2 regions of the Aminobacter sp. DSM 101952 genome follow, and region 1 is predicted to be linked to the other one. Evidence: predicted binding sites of a transcription regulator. Region 1 holds the regulator's gene; the other holds the start of a gene.
What was found. Region 1 encodes HrcA, which represses chaperone genes, less so after heat shock. Its sites were predicted from a motif close to GTTAGCACTCNCNNNNNGNGAGTGCTAAC; they were not measured.
Positions count from the first base shown of each region.

Region 1 (7,356 bases):
CGGCCTGCTCGGCGCCTGTCGGCAATGCCGGTGCGGCGCTGCCGAAGGCCTGGGCGGCAATGGCCTGGATCGTCTCGACGATGTAGTCGGCGGCGGCGAGGCGGAGCCCCTCCTTGCCGCCGAAGTGATAGGCGATGGAGCCTATGTTGGCATTGGCGGCGGCGGCGATCTCGCGGGTCGAGGTACCGTCGAAGCCCTGGCGGCCGAACAGTTGAAGCGCCGCCATCACCAGCGCCATGCGGGTGGCGTCGGCTGCGGTGGTCGTCTGCGGGGTCTGTGTCTTGCTCATGCCAGTTATTTAATCAATCGATTGATTAAAGTCAAGTGAATTGTTGCGCGGCGTGCCGTGCCGCGCTTTATTGGCGCCATGGCAAAGGAAATCGAACGCAAATTCCTGGTGAAGGGACCGGAGTGGCGGAGCCTTGTCGAAGACAGGATCCGGATCCGGCAGTTCTACCTCGCGGCGAACACCGGCCGCTCGGTGCGGCTGCGCATCGCCAACGGCGAAATGGCGACGCTGACGCTGAAGTTCGGCTCGCGCGGCCGCGAGCGCGACGAGTTCGAGTACCAGGTGCCGCTGGCCGAGGCCGAGGAGATGGCGGAGTTCGCCATCGGCCGTGTCATCGAGAAGACACGCCACCATGTTAGCCATCGCGGGCGTCTCTACGAGATCGACGTATTCGGCGGGGAGCTGAGCGGACTGGTGATTGCGGAACTGGAAACGCCGGAGGACGTGCCGGCATCCGAACTGCCGGCCTGGCTCGGCCAGGAGGTAACCGGCGACGCGCGTTACTACAACGCGTCCCTGGCCCTGAGCGACGTTCCGGAAGCCGTTGCATGAGCTTTCGCATCGATCCCCGGCTGGCGCTGACCGCAGAGGTTCGCCGGATTGCCGGCGGGGAGATCGACAAGATCGTCGCGCATCTGAACGCCGCCCGCGACAACCCGGAAAGATCGCTGCACAGCGCCCGCAAGCGCATCAAGGCGTTGCGCGCGCTGCTGCGCCTCGTGCGGCCCGGCGACGACGCCTTCTGCCGCGCCGAAAACGACCGTTACCGGAACATCGCGCTGTCGATCGCCGGCGCGCGCCAGGCGACGGCGCTGATCGAGACCATCGACAGGCTGATCGCCGATTTTCCCGAGCATGCCGATGCCGCCGGCCTTGCCGGCATTCGCGCCATGCTGGCGCGCCACCGCAGCGAAGGCGTCCATGGCGAAGCCGGGCTCGGCGCGGTGCTCGACCATGCCGTCGCCGAATGCCGGGCCGGCATGGCGGCGATCAACATGCTCGTTCTTCCCGACCATGCGGAGGAAGCGGCCGACGTGCTTGCCGACGGGGCGCTGGCAACGCTGCGATTTGCACGCAAGGCGCTGCAGCAAGCGCGCGAACGCGGCGAGCCCAACGATTTCCACGACCTGCGCAAGGCGGTGAAGACGCATGCCGCGCATCTGTCGCTGCTGCGCAAGCTCTGGCCGGCGCCGGTCAAGCCGCGGCGCGAACGGGCCGAAGAACTGGGCGAGAGCCTGGGCGAACTGCACGACGTATTCGTCATGCGCGCGCTGATCGAGGCACGCCAAGCGCCCTTCGGCGGCCCTGAGCCGAAACAGCTGGTGCGGCTGCTCAGGCGGGCCGAGAAGGCGTTGCGCAAGCTCTGCCTTGCCGACGCCGCCAAGCTGTTCGAGGACAAGCCCAGACGGGCCGCGCGCAAGCTCGCCAGGAAGGCCCGCGAGGACCTGAACGACGGCATGGCGGAGAGCGAAGCGGACTGAGGCGGCGGCTGGCCACCCCGGGGCGCCTCATGTTACGTCCTGTGCGTCATGACGCAAAAGACCGATACATTGCTCGACCGCATCGGCCGCTGGCTCGCATCCCGGCTGCAGGTCGAATCCTCCGGCTACGAACCCTACACGCCGTCCGACCCGGAGACGCTGCGCCGGACGCTGGAGCCCGGCGACATCCTGCTGATCGAGGGCAACCAGCGGATTTCGGCCGTCATCAAGTACCTGACCCAGTCGACCTGGTCGCATTCGGCACTCTATGTCGGCGACGCCTTGCCCGAGCCCGCCGACGGCTCGGAGCGACCGCGGCTGATCGAGGTCAATCTCGGCGAAGGCTGCGTGGCCGTGCCGCTGTCGAAGTATCGCACCTACAACACCCGCATCTGCCGCGCCAACGGGCTGTCGCCGGAGGACCGCGACCATGTCGTCAGGTTCATGATCCAGCGCCTGGGGCTGAAATACGACCTCAAGAACATCACCGACATGCTGCGCTATTTCATCCCCAGGCCGCCGGTGCCGGTGCGCTGGCGCCGCCGCATGCTGGCCTTCGGCTCGGGCGACCCGACGCGCGCCATCTGCTCGACGATGATCGCCCAGGCCTATGGCGAGATCCGCTATCCGATCCTGCCGGAAATCACCCGTGCGCCCGGCCGCGCCTCGGCGCAGTCGAGCTACATGCGCCAGGAGATCATGCACATCCGCCACCACTCGCTGTACACGCCGCGCGACTTCGACCTGTCGCCCTACTTCCGCATCGTCAAGCCGACGCTGGAATATGGCTTCGACTACAGGCAGGTGACCTGGGGCGAAGAGGAAAAGGTTGCGAAGGGGGGATAAGGGCGCTGCCGCTCAGGCGTCCGGGTCGGTGAAGTCCTCGTCAAGGCGCTTTTCGAGCTCGACCAGGTCCCTGGGCAGCGGCAGGCCCTGGGCGCGCAGCTCGGCGAGCTTTTCGCGGATCTGCTCCTGCAGCTCATGCGCGTCCTCGGGTTGGTTGACCATCTCCTGAAACAGGACGGCTATCTGGGCCTTGATCTGTTCGAGCGCCATGTGGGCCTCCTGGAGCTGCGCGGCTACCGCAGCATGCGCGAAATAAGCTGCGCCGTATAGTCGACCATCGGCACGATGCGGGCATAGTTGAGCCGGGTCGGGCCGATGACGCCAAGCGCGCCGACGACGCGGGCATCCTTGTCGCGATAGGGGGCGACGACCAGCGACGAGCCCGACAGCGAGAACAACCGGTTCTCCGAGCCGATGAAGATGCGCACGCCCGAGCCTTCCTCGGCGAGGTCGAGCAGCTGGATCAACCCGTCCTGGGTTTCCATGTCCTCGAACAGGTGCTTGAGCAGCTCGATGTCGGCCTGGGCGGTGACGTTTTCGAGCAGGTTGGCGCGGCCACGGACGATGAGGCGCGCCGGCAGGCCGCTGTCGGCGCCGGCCCAGACGGCGAGACCCTTTTCGACGAGGTCCTGGGACAGCGTATCGAGGGCGGCCTTGGTCTCGTCCTTGATGCGGGCGATTTCGAGCCGGGCCTCGGCCAGAGTGCGGCCGCGGATATGGGCGTTGAGGAAGTTGGAGGCTTCGTGGAGCTGCGAAACGGTGACGCCCATCGGCAGCTCGACGACGCGGTTCTCGACATCGCCGTTCTGCGACACCAGCACGGCCAGCGCCTTGGTCGGTTCGAGCTGGATGAACTCGATGTGCTTGAGCGCGACCTCGTTCTTGGCGGCGAGCACGAGGCCGGCGCCGCGCGACATGCCCGACAGCATCTGGCTCGCCTCGGTCAGCATGTGCTCGAGCGTGGCGCCCTCGCCCGACGCCTTGACCTGGGCCTCGATGACGCGGCGCTCGTCGTCGGAAAGGTCGCCGAGCTCCATGAAGGCGTCGACGAAGAAGCGCAGGCCCTTCTGCGTCGGCAGGCGGCCGGCGGAAATGTGGGGTGCGTAGACCAGCCCGAGCTGTTCGAGGTCGCTCATGACGTTGCGCACGGTGGCCGGCGACAGCGACGATGGCAGCATGCGCGACAGGTTGCGCGAGCCCACCGGCTCGCCGTCGCGCAGGTAAGAATCGACGATACGCCGGAAGATGTCACGCGAGCGCATGTCGAGGGATTGCAGGCTGGGGTCGGTAACCGCTTTGGTCATGTCTGTTCGTGGTCTCCGCCTCAAATGATATAGACAGCGGCGGCGCGAACACAACCGTCGGCCCCCGGGTCATGGGCCTGCCCCCTGTTTTCCTTTGCGCTCCAACCGGCATGGGGCTACAAGCCGGCAACAATTCCGATTTCGCCATAGAAAGTACCCGAATGCGCCCCTCCAAACGCCAATTCGACGAAATGCGCGCCGTTTCCTTCGAGCGTAACGTCTCCAAGCACGCCGAAGGTTCGTGCCTGGTCAAGTTCGGCGACACCCATGTGCTGTGCACGGCGAGCCTGGAAGAGAAGGTGCCGGGCTGGATGCGCAACTCCGGCAAGGGCTGGGTGACGGCCGAATACGGCATGCTGCCGCGCTCGACCGGCGAGCGCATGCGCCGCGAGGCTTCCGCAGGCAAGCAGGGCGGCCGCACACAGGAAATCCAGCGGCTGATCGGCCGCTCGTTGCGCGCCGTGGTCGACATGCAGGCGCTGGGCGAACGCCAGATCACCGTCGACTGCGACGTGATCCAGGCTGACGGCGGCACCCGCACGGCCTCGATCACCGGCGCCTGGATTGCGCTGCACGACTGCCTGCGCTGGATGGAAGCGCGCCAGATGGTCAGCGTCGAGAAGGTGCTGAAGGATCACATCGCGGCGATCTCCTGCGGCATCCATGACGGCCAGCCGGTGCTCGACCTCGACTATCTCGAGGACTCCGCTGCCGGCACCGACGCCAATTTCGTGATGACCGGCAAGGGCGGCATCGTCGAGATCCAGGGCACCGCCGAGGGCGTGCCGTTCTCGGAGGAAGAGTTCCAGCAGCTGATGGGCCTCGCCCGCAAAGGCATCTCGCGCCTGGTCAGCCTGCAGCAGATGGCGGTGGCGTAAGCCGCCGCAAGGATATGTTCGCGCTCGACGTTGCCCCCCTCCGGCCTGCCGGCCATCTCCCCCTCGAGGGGGAGATGGCCGGCCCCTCGGCATGCTCAGAGGGGGGTGCCTAGATGCAGCCCTCCGCCATCCTCGAATCCGCCCTCTACGTTTCCGACCTCGATGCGGCGGAAACATTCTACGGCGAGGTGATGGGGCTGACGCGGATCGCCAAGGTGGACGGGCGGCATGTGTTCTTCCGCTGCGGCCAGGGCGTGCTGCTGCTGTTCAACGCCGATGCGACGCGGCAGCCGCCCAAGCCTGGTGCGAGGCTGCCGGTGCCGCCGCATGGCACGACCGGCCAGGGGCATCTTTGCTTTGCCGGCACGGCGGAAGAGATCGAAGACTGGAAGACAAGGCTCGAAGGCGCGGGCATTGCCATCGAGGCCGATTTCGAGTGGCCGCCCTTCGGCAATAGCTCAGGAGGTGGCCGCTCCATCTATTTCCGCGACCCCTCGGGCAATTCGCTCGAGTTTGCCGAGCCGAGGATATGGGGTATCTGATGCGTGAACTCGCCGACAAGAAGATCGTGATCGCCAGCCACAATGCCGGCAAGCTGCGCGAATTTGCCGACCTGATGGCGCCGTTCGGCTTCGAGGCGAAGTCGGCCAGGGAATATGGCCTGCCCGAACCCGACGAGACCGGCACCACCTTCGAGCAGAATGCCTACATCAAGGCGCTGGCCGCGGCAGAGGCGACCAAGCTGCCGGCACTGTCGGACGATTCCGGCCTGGTGGTCGACGCGCTCGACGGCGCACCCGGCGTCTACACCGCCAACTGGGCCGAAAAGGAAGACGGCACGCGCGACTTCGCCATGGCGATGCAGCGCACCGAGGACGCCATGCAGGAGCGCGGTGCCGTGGCAGCAGACCAGCGCAGCGGCCGCTTCGTCGCCGTGATCTGCCTGGCCTGGCCGGACGGGCACGCCGAATATTTCCGCGGCGAGGCCGAAGGCACGCTGGTGTGGCCGCCGCGTGGCAATGACGGCTTCGGCTACGACCCGGTGTTCTTGCCGCAAGGCTTCGACAAGACCTTCGGCGAGATGAGCGCCGCGGAAAAGCACGGCTGGAAGCCGGGCCAGGCAGATGCGCTGTCGCACCGGGCGCGCGCCTTCCAGAAATTTGCCCGCGCCAAGCTTGGGTCGGCCTGATTAGATGTCTTTGACTTTCCACCGTTTGCGCTGCCCCTTATCCCCCTGCCGGGACCTTCTCCCCGCGGGCGGGGAGAAGGGGGCTGACCGCGACGTCGCCGCATCGTCCTTCTCCCCGTTCACGGGGAGAAGGTGGCGGCAGCCGGATGAGGGGCAGCATCAGGCTTCGAGGATCGCCCGATGATGCTCGACCGTTCGCCAGGCTTCGGCGTCTACGTGCATTGGCCGTTCTGCGCGGCCAAATGCCCTTATTGCGACTTCAACAGCCATGTCCGCCATCAGCCGGTGGACCAGGAGCGCTTTGCGCGCGCCTTTGCCACCGAGCTTGCGACCATGCGGGCGCGAACCGGGCCGCGCGAGGTGACGAGCGTGTTCCTCGGCGGCGGCACGCCGTCACTGATGAAGCCCGAGACGGTGAGCGCAGTGCTGGAGGCGATCGCCAAGAACTGGACGATTTCCGGCAACGCCGAGGTGACGCTGGAGGCGAACCCGTCGTCGGTCGAGGCCGAACGCTTTCGCGGCTATCGCGCCGCCGGCGTCAACCGGGTGTCGCTGGGCGTGCAGGCGCTGAACGACGCCGATTTGCGCTTCCTCGGGCGGCTGCACAATGTCGAGGAGGCGCTGCACGCCATCGGCCTTGCGCGCGAGATTTTTCCGCGGCTGTCGTTCGACCTGATCTACGCGCGGCCGGGCCAGAAGCCGGATGCCTGGGCGGCGGAGCTGAAGCAGGCGATCGGCTATGCCGTCGACCATTTGTCGCTGTACCAGCTGACCATCGAGGAGGGCACGCGCTTCTTCCAGCTCTACAATGCCGGCAAGTTCGAAATTCCCGACGGCGAGCATGCGGCCGAGCTCTATGCGATCACGCAAGACGTGACGGCGGCCAACGGGCTGCCGGCCTACGAGATTTCCAACCACGCCAGGCCCGGCGCCGAGAGCCGGCACAATTTGACCTACTGGCGCTACGGCGAATATGTCGGCGTCGGCCCCGGCGCGCATGGACGCTTCCTGGAGCACGGCACGCGTGTCGTCACCATCGCAGAGAAGGTGCCGGAGCGCTGGGCCGAACTGGTGGAGCAGCACGGCCACGGCGTCACCGGCGGCGAGACGCTCAACCGCTCGGAAGAGGCCGACGAGTTCCTGCTGATGGGCCTGAGGCTGGTCGAGGGCATCGACCTCGCCCGCTACGAACAGCTGTCGGGCAAGTCGCTGTCTTCGGCGCGGCTGTCGATCCTGCAGGGCGAAGGGCTGGTGGCCCCGATCGGCAATTCGCGCCTGCGCGCCACGCCCGAGGGCATGATCGTGCTCGACGCGGTGGTGGCGGATCTGGCGCGGTAGGCTGCCGCTCTTTGCTCTAACCTCGGCAACA
Region 1 is NZ_LMCL01000034.1:199,384-206,739, reverse strand. Features, by position in the region: gene ASC75_RS23955 (DUF1956 domain-containing protein) at 1-289, opposite strand, end outside; gene ASC75_RS23950 (CYTH domain-containing protein) at 368-841, shown strand; gene ASC75_RS23945 (CHAD domain-containing protein) at 838-1,770, shown strand; gene ASC75_RS23940 (YiiX/YebB-like N1pC/P60 family cysteine hydrolase) at 1,819-2,616, shown strand; gene ASC75_RS23935 (hypothetical protein) at 2,629-2,826, opposite strand; gene hrcA (heat-inducible transcriptional repressor HrcA) at 2,850-3,920, opposite strand; gene rph (ribonuclease PH) at 4,082-4,798, shown strand; gene ASC75_RS23920 (VOC family protein) at 4,912-5,340, shown strand; gene rdgB (RdgB/HAM1 family non-canonical purine NTP pyrophosphatase) at 5,340-5,987, shown strand; gene hemW (radical SAM family heme chaperone HemW) at 6,168-7,325, shown strand.

Region 2 (7,356 bases), on a different contig from region 1:
GCCGCCGCTTTTGCCTATGGCGTGCTGCGTGAACTCGACGAGATGGTCGTCGACCTTCAGCCAGAAAGACGAACCCTGGTCGACGACATCAGGATGATCTCGGGCGCGTCGGGCGGCGCGGTAACGGCGACCTATTTCGGCTACAAGGGCAGGGACGGCTACGGCGACTTCCGAGAGCGGTTTCTCGTCAAGGACGCCGAGGCCTATCTGCGCACCAGTATTTCGCCGTTCAACCTGGCTCGCGCCTACGGTGGCGGCGTCAACGACCGCCACGGCTTCCCGCGCTGGCTCGACGACAACCTGTTCGACGGGGCGACGTTCGCTGCTCTCGACCGGACGGATGCGCCGGTGGTGTGGATCAATGCCTCGGACATCTTCAATCGCACGCCGTTCCTGTTCACTTATGACACCTTTGCCGCGCTTTGCAGCGACCTTGAAAAGGTCCGCTTGTCGGACGCGGTTGCGGCATCGGCGGCGGTGCCGGTGGTCTTTGCCCCGCTCGTGGTGGCGGCAACGAACCCGGACTGCAACTACACCCAGCCCGAATGGCTGTCCAAGGCGCTCGATACGCCCGGCGCTTCGCTGCGCCTGCGGTCCTATGCCCGCGCGCTCCAGAGCTATCAGAAGGCCGACGACCTCGATTATGTGAAGCTCCTCGACGGTGGCCTGACCGACAATATCGGCGTAACCGGCTTCACCATCGAGCGCCTGTCGGCGCAGACGCCTTATGGGCCGTTGTCTCCGGCGGATGCGGTGAAACTGCGCACCTTCATGTTCGTGGTGGCCGATGCCGGCCAGTCGACCACGGTCACATGGGGCGAGACGGTCAGCGGGCCGAGCGTCGGGCCCTTGCTCGATGCCGCGGCAGGCACGACCATCTCGTCATTGGTTCGCAACGAATTCGACGCGCTCAAGCTCGCGACCGACAATTGGAAAGACGAACTGGTGCGCTACCGCTGCGGCCTGTCGCTGTCGCAAGTGCGCACGCTTCGCGGCGACCTGACGGGCTGGAATTGCCGGGACGTCGAGCTGGTGATCGAGCTGGTTTCGTTTCACGACGTCGACGCCGGGATGCGCGCAAGGCTGAATCAGGTTCCGACTCGCCTGAAACTGCCGGTCGCCGAAGTTGACCTGACGGTCGAAGCCGGCAGGCTGGCGCTGCGAAACAATCTCAACATCGCCAGGGCCGCGGCCGAAATCCGCCGTCGTGCAGGCGTTCCGGGCCAAGTGGCTGCCGCGGCGGAATAGGGCGCACACGATTAGGGCGCACGTAAGAGAACGCCTCCCGCACCTGTTGAAGTGCTGGAGGCGTCCTATTTGTCCTTTGGTTTTCCTTCAGGATTGCTCCATCCGGACGTGCCTCGGACAAGGGCAAAACGTCGACAGGCGGAAAAGGTTCCGCCTCGTAGCAGTTTTTTTGAAAACTTTTCAGCAACGAAAAAGGGCGCCCGAAGGCGCCCTTTCCGTAAGCTTGAGCTTGGTAGCTGGATTAGAAATCCATGCCGCCCATGCCGCCCATGCCGCCGCCAGGCATACCGCCCGGCATGCCGCCGGCCGATTCCTTCTTCGGAGCTTCGGCGATCATGGCTTCGGTGGTGACGAGCAGGCCGGCAACCGAGGCTGCGTCCTGCAGAGCCGTGCGAACGACCTTGACCGGATCGACGATGCCGAAGGCGATCATGTCGCCATATTCGCCGGTCTGGGCGTTGTAGCCGAACGTAGCCGTCTTGTTCTCGAGGATCTTGCCGGCAACGATCGAAGCTTCAGCACCAGCGTTCGAAGCGATCTGGCGGGCCGGAGCCTGCAGAGCGCGACGGACGATGTTGATGCCAGCGGCCTGGTCGGAGTTCTCGCCGGCCGCCTTGATGGCGAGCGAGGAACGCAGCAGAGCCACGCCACCGCCGGGAACGATGCCTTCTTCAACAGCGGCGCGGGTTGCGTTCAGCGCGTCGTCGACGCGGTCCTTGCGCTCCTTGACCTCGATCTCGGTCGCACCGCCGACGCGGATGACGGCAACGCCGCCTGCCAGCTTGGCGAGGCGTTCCTGCAGCTTCTCCTTGTCGTAGTCCGACGTGGTCTCTTCGATCTGCTGCTTGATCTGGGCAACGCGGCCCTGGATCTCGGCCTTCTTGCCGGCGCCGTCGACGATGGTGGTGTTCTCCTTGGAGATCGACACCTTCTTGGCGCGGCCGAGCATGTTGAGGCCGACGTTCTCGAGCTTGATGCCGAGGTCTTCCGAGATGACCTGGCCACCGGTCAGGATGGCGATGTCTTCCAGCATGGCCTTGCGGCGATCGCCGAAGCCCGGAGCCTTGACGGCAGCGATCTTCAGGCCGCCACGCAGCTTGTTGACGACGAGCGTGGCCAGGGCCTCGCCTTCGACGTCTTCCGAGATGATGAGCAGCGGCTTCGAGGTCTGCACGACGGCTTCGAGGACCGGCAGCATGGCCTGGAGGTTCGACAGCTTCTTCTCGTGGAGGAGAATGTAGGCCTCCTCGAGGTCAGCAACCATCTTGTCGGGGTTGGTGACGAAGTACGGCGAGAGGTAGCCGCGGTCGAACTGCATGCCTTCGACGACTTCAAGCTCGGTCTCGGCGGTCTTGGCTTCTTCAACCGTGATGACGCCTTCGTTGCCGACCTTCTGCATCGCTTCCGCGATCATCGAGCCGATTTCCTTCTCGCCGTTTGCCGAGATGGTGCCGACCTGAGCGACTTCTTCCGAAGTCTTGATCTTTTTCGAGCTCTTGACGAGGTGGGTAACGACCTCGGCCACCGCCAGGTCGATGCCGCGCTTCAGGTCCATCGGGTTCATGCCGGCGGCAACGGCCTTGTGGCCTTCCTGAACGATGGCCTGGGCCAGAACGGTAGCGGTCGTGGTGCCGTCGCCGGCGATGTCGTTGGTCTTCGAAGCAACTTCGCGGACCATCTGGGCGCCCATGTTCTCGAACTTGTCTTCAAGCTCGATTTCCTTGGCGACGGTGACGCCGTCCTTGGTGATGCGCGGGGCGCCGAACGACTTGTCGATGACGACGTTGCGGCCCTTGGGGCCGAGGGTCACCTTGACCGCGTCAGCGAGGATGTTGACACCGCGCAGCATGCGCTCGCGGGCGTCGCGGGAGAATTTTACTTCCTTGGCAGCCATTTTAAGCTCCTAGTTGGGCCTTGGAGGCCCGAATTTCAGATTGGATGGTGCGGATGGGTGGCGATTAGCCGATGATGCCCATGATGTCGGATTCCTTCATGATCAGAAGGTCTTCGCCATTGAGCTTCACTTCGGTGCCCGACCACTTGCCGAACAGCACGCGGTCGCCAGCCTTGACGTCCAGCGGGACGAGCTTGCCGGCTTCGTCGCGAGCGCCGGAACCGACGGCGACGATTTCGCCTTCCTGCGGCTTTTCCTTGGCCGTATCGGGGATGATGATCCCGCCGGCGGTCTTGGATTCGGATTCGACCCGGCGAACGACCACGCGGTCATGAAGCGGGCGGAACTTCGACTTTGCCATTTGAACTTCCTCGGTGAACTGTTGAGAACCCTCGGTCCGGCCTGGCCGGACTTGGTTAGCACTCACTTCAGGCGAGTGCTAACGTGTCGGTGAGATAGTCCGTCGCCCCTTTACTGTCAAGGGAACGACAGCTTCACGACAGCCAGATTTCACCGAATTAAGCGCGTGCCTGGGCGATCGCCTTGCGGAAGTCGTCGGCCGTCATTCCACGCTTGTAGAGTGCCTTGCCGATCAGGAAGCCTGGCGTGCCCTTGAGCTGGAAGGCTTTCGCCTGCGCTTCGGTCCGCGCCAGCAGGCTGACGAAGACATCCTGTCGCGCGCCGAGTTCGCTCCGGGCCAGGTCGACATCGATGCCGGCATCGCTCAGAAGTGTGGCGGTGCTGCGAAAGGTCAAGCGCTCGGTGGCGGTCATCAGTGTCTGCACGGCCTCTGCGTAACGTCCCTGGCTGTGCGATGCCAGCGTAAGCAGCGCTGCATTGCGCGAAATCTGCCCGAAGATCGGCCAGTCGCGCATCACGACGCGGATGTTGCCGTCCTCGGCCATGACTTTCGACAGTTCGATGTAGCTCAGCTTGCAGTAGGGGCACTGGTAGTCCGTGTACTCGACGACGGTGACGTTGCCGTCCGGATTGCCCAGCGCAGGGATGTCGGGGTCGAAGGCAACTTCTTCCACCGTCGGCAGGGGCGCGGCCCAGAGCGGCAAGGGCGCCATGGCGCTCATGCCGGCAAGGGCTTTCAGGATGTAGCGCCGGTTCGGCGGCGGGTTTTGCATGCAACAGGTCTCGTGGCGTGTGGCCCTTTTCGTAGACGATGTGCGGACGTGATTAACAGGGGCCTAATCGCCGCGCCGTCGACCTGCAGCTCCATGTCGAAGCGCTATATTAGGTCTTGAATGGTAAGCATGCTTATAATATATGCCGCTCATGAAAAACGAAGGCATCGAGAGGTTGGGTTTCCTCATCCATGACGCGGCGCGCCTGATGCGGCGCAATTTCGAGCAGCGCGGCAGCGAATTCGGCCTGTCGGCGGCGCAATGGCGGTTGCTGGTCAGGCTGGTCAAGGACGAGGGCGTGGCGCAGGCGCGCCTTGCCGAGCTTCTCGAAATCGAGCCGATCAGCGTGTCGCGGCTTCTGGACCGCATGGAGGAGGGCGGCTGGATCGAGCGCCGGCAAGGTGCCTCCGATAGGCGTGTGCGCATGATTTTCCCGACCGAGAAGGCGCTTGAGGCCTTCTCCAAGGTCAAGGCCGTAGCCGGTGAGGTCTACGAGCGCGCGCTGAACGGGCTATCCACTGAAGAGCGCCTCGCCACGGTCCGTGCCTTGCGCACCATAGTCGACAACCTTTCCGCGGGCGAACCCGCCGATGCGAATTGTTTGAGAGAGAAGACGAAATGAACGCGGTGGCGAAAGTGAACGAAGACAGCGCAAAGGTCGAACTCGCGACGGCAACCCAGCTTCCGCCGGCGGCAGCGCCCGCACCGGCGCCGAAGAAGCGTGGACGCATGGTGCTGATGGCTGCCTTGCCGTTGGCCCTGGTTGTCGGCGGCGGCTATTTCTGGGTGACCGGAGGTCGCTATCAGGAAACCGAAAACGCAAATCTGCGCCAGGCCAGGGTGAACATCGCCTCGGAAGCGGCGGGTCGGATCGTCAAGGTCGACGTCGCCGACAATGCGGCAGTGAAGGCCGGCGACGTGCTGTTCGAGGTCGATCCGGAACCTTACCGGATCGCGCTGGCCCAGGCCGATGCCGCACTTGCCGCCGCGCGGCTCAACGTCGAGCAACTTCGTGCCGGCTACAGCCAGGCCGTGGCACAGGAACGCGTCGCAGCCAGCGGCCTCGACTATGCCCAGGCGCAGTTCGATCGCAGCAACGGGCTGGTCACCAAGGGCGTCAACACAAAGTCGTCCTTGGACGAGGCCCGCATGGATCTCGACAAGGCACAGGAGCAGCACAGTGCTGCCGTGCAGGGCATCGTCAGCGCCAAGGCGGCGCTCGGCGGCAACCCGGAAATCGAGGCCGACCAGCATCCGACGGTGCTGTCGGCTCTGGCAGCGCGCGACAAGGCGGCCTTCGATCTGGCCCAGACGACGGTGCGCGCGCCCGCAGACGGCGTGGTGTCGCAGGCTGCGTCCTTCAAGATCGGCCAGTATGTCGGCGCGGGAACCGCGCTGTTCAGCCTGGTCGAGACCGGCGACACCTGGGTCGAGGCGAACTTCAAGGAAACGCAGCTGACCCACATGAAGCCGGGCCAGGAAGCCGAGATCGTGCTCGACACCTATCCCGACCGCACCTTCCGCGGCACGGTCGAGGCGATCGGTGCAGGCACGGGCGCGGAGTTCTCGCTGCTGCCGGCTCAGAACGCCACCGGCAACTGGGTCAAGGTCACCCAGCGCATCCCGGTGCGCGTCAAGGTCGATACCGCCGACGGCGGGCTGGCCATGCGCACGGGCATGAGCGCCACCGTGTCTATCGATACCGGTGTCTCGCGCGGTTTTGGCAGCATCTTCGGTCACGCCGTGGCCGCGGAATAACACGCCCACCAAGGGTGCGCATGAAGTCCTGGATCGTGCCGGCTGCCGCATGCGGCCGGCCCTCCGGTTTTCCGGTCGCCGTTTGACGGCCGCAAGGTTCCAAGGGTCGTTCGAATGAGCCAGGCAGCCGCAAAGTCTCTCACCGATGTGCCGCATCGAGGATTGATCACCGTCGCCATCATGCTCGCGACGGTGATGCAGGTGCTCGACACCACCATCGCCAATGTCGCGCTGCCGTCGATGATCGGCGACCTCGGCGCCTCCCAGGACACCATCAACTGGGTGCTGACCTCCTACATCGTCGCGGCCGCGATCATGACGCCGCTGACCGGCTGGATGTCGGATCGCTTCGGCCGCAAGGAGCTGTTCCTCGTTTCGGTCGTCGGCTTCACCATCATGTCGATGCTCTGCGGCGTTGCCTGGAGTCTGGAATCGATGGTGCTGTTCCGCGTCCTACAGGGCGTGTTCGGCGCCGCGATCGTGCCGCTGAGCCAGACCTTCCTGCTCGACATCAATCCCAAGGAGCGCCACGGCCAGGCGATGGCCATGTGGGGCGCCGGCATCATGGTCGGGCCGATCATCGGCCCGACGCTCGGCGGCTGGCTGACCGAGAGTTTCAACTGGCGCTGGGTGTTCTTTATCAACCTGCCGGTGGGCATCGTCGCCTTCATGGGCTCGGCAGCCTATCTGCCGGCTGTGGTGAAGCGCTTGCGCGGGTTCGACTTCTTCGGCTTCGCCATGCTGTCCCTTGGCGTCGGCGCGCTCCAGCTGATGCTCGACCGCGGCGGTGAAGTCGACTGGTTCTCGGCTGTCGAGATCTGGATCGAGCTTGGGCTCGCAATCACCGGCTTCTGGGTCTTCGCCGTCCACATGGCGATGTCGCAAAACACTTTTCTCGACCCGAAGATATTCACCGACCGCAATTTCGTGACCGGCCTGGTGTTCATCTTCGTCATCGGCGTGATCCTGCTCGCCAGCCTGGCGCTGCTGCCGCCGATGCTGTCGCGCATCTATGGCTACCCGACGATCACCACGGGGCTTGTCATGGCTCCTCGCGGTGTCGGCACCATGATTTCGATGTTGCTGGTCGGGCGGCTCGTGCGCATCGTCGACTCCCGCTATCTCGTGGTCGCTGGCCTGCTGCTGACGGCGATATCGCTCTACTACATGACCGGTTTCACGCCGCAGATGGACGCCTTCCTGATTGTCTCGACCGGGGTCGTGCAGGGGCTTGGGCTGGGCCTGGTGTTCGTGCCGCTGTCGACGGTGGCGTTCGCCACCCTGGCGCCCCATCACCGGACCGATGCCGCGAGCCTGTTCAGC
Region 2 is NZ_LMCL01000031.1:185,538-192,893, forward strand. Features, by position in the region: gene ASC75_RS19415 (patatin-like phospholipase family protein) at 1-1,248, shown strand, start outside; gene groL (chaperonin GroEL) at 1,490-3,142, opposite strand; gene groES (co-chaperone GroES) at 3,207-3,503, opposite strand; gene ASC75_RS19430 (thioredoxin domain-containing protein) at 3,661-4,275, opposite strand; gene ASC75_RS19435 (MarR family transcriptional regulator) at 4,427-4,897, shown strand; gene ASC75_RS19440 (HlyD family secretion protein) at 4,894-6,033, shown strand; gene ASC75_RS19445 (DHA2 family efflux MFS transporter permease subunit) at 6,148-7,356, shown strand, end outside.
Region 2: the regulator HrcA is predicted to act here: its motif matches at 3,558-3,586, upstream of groES (co-chaperone GroES).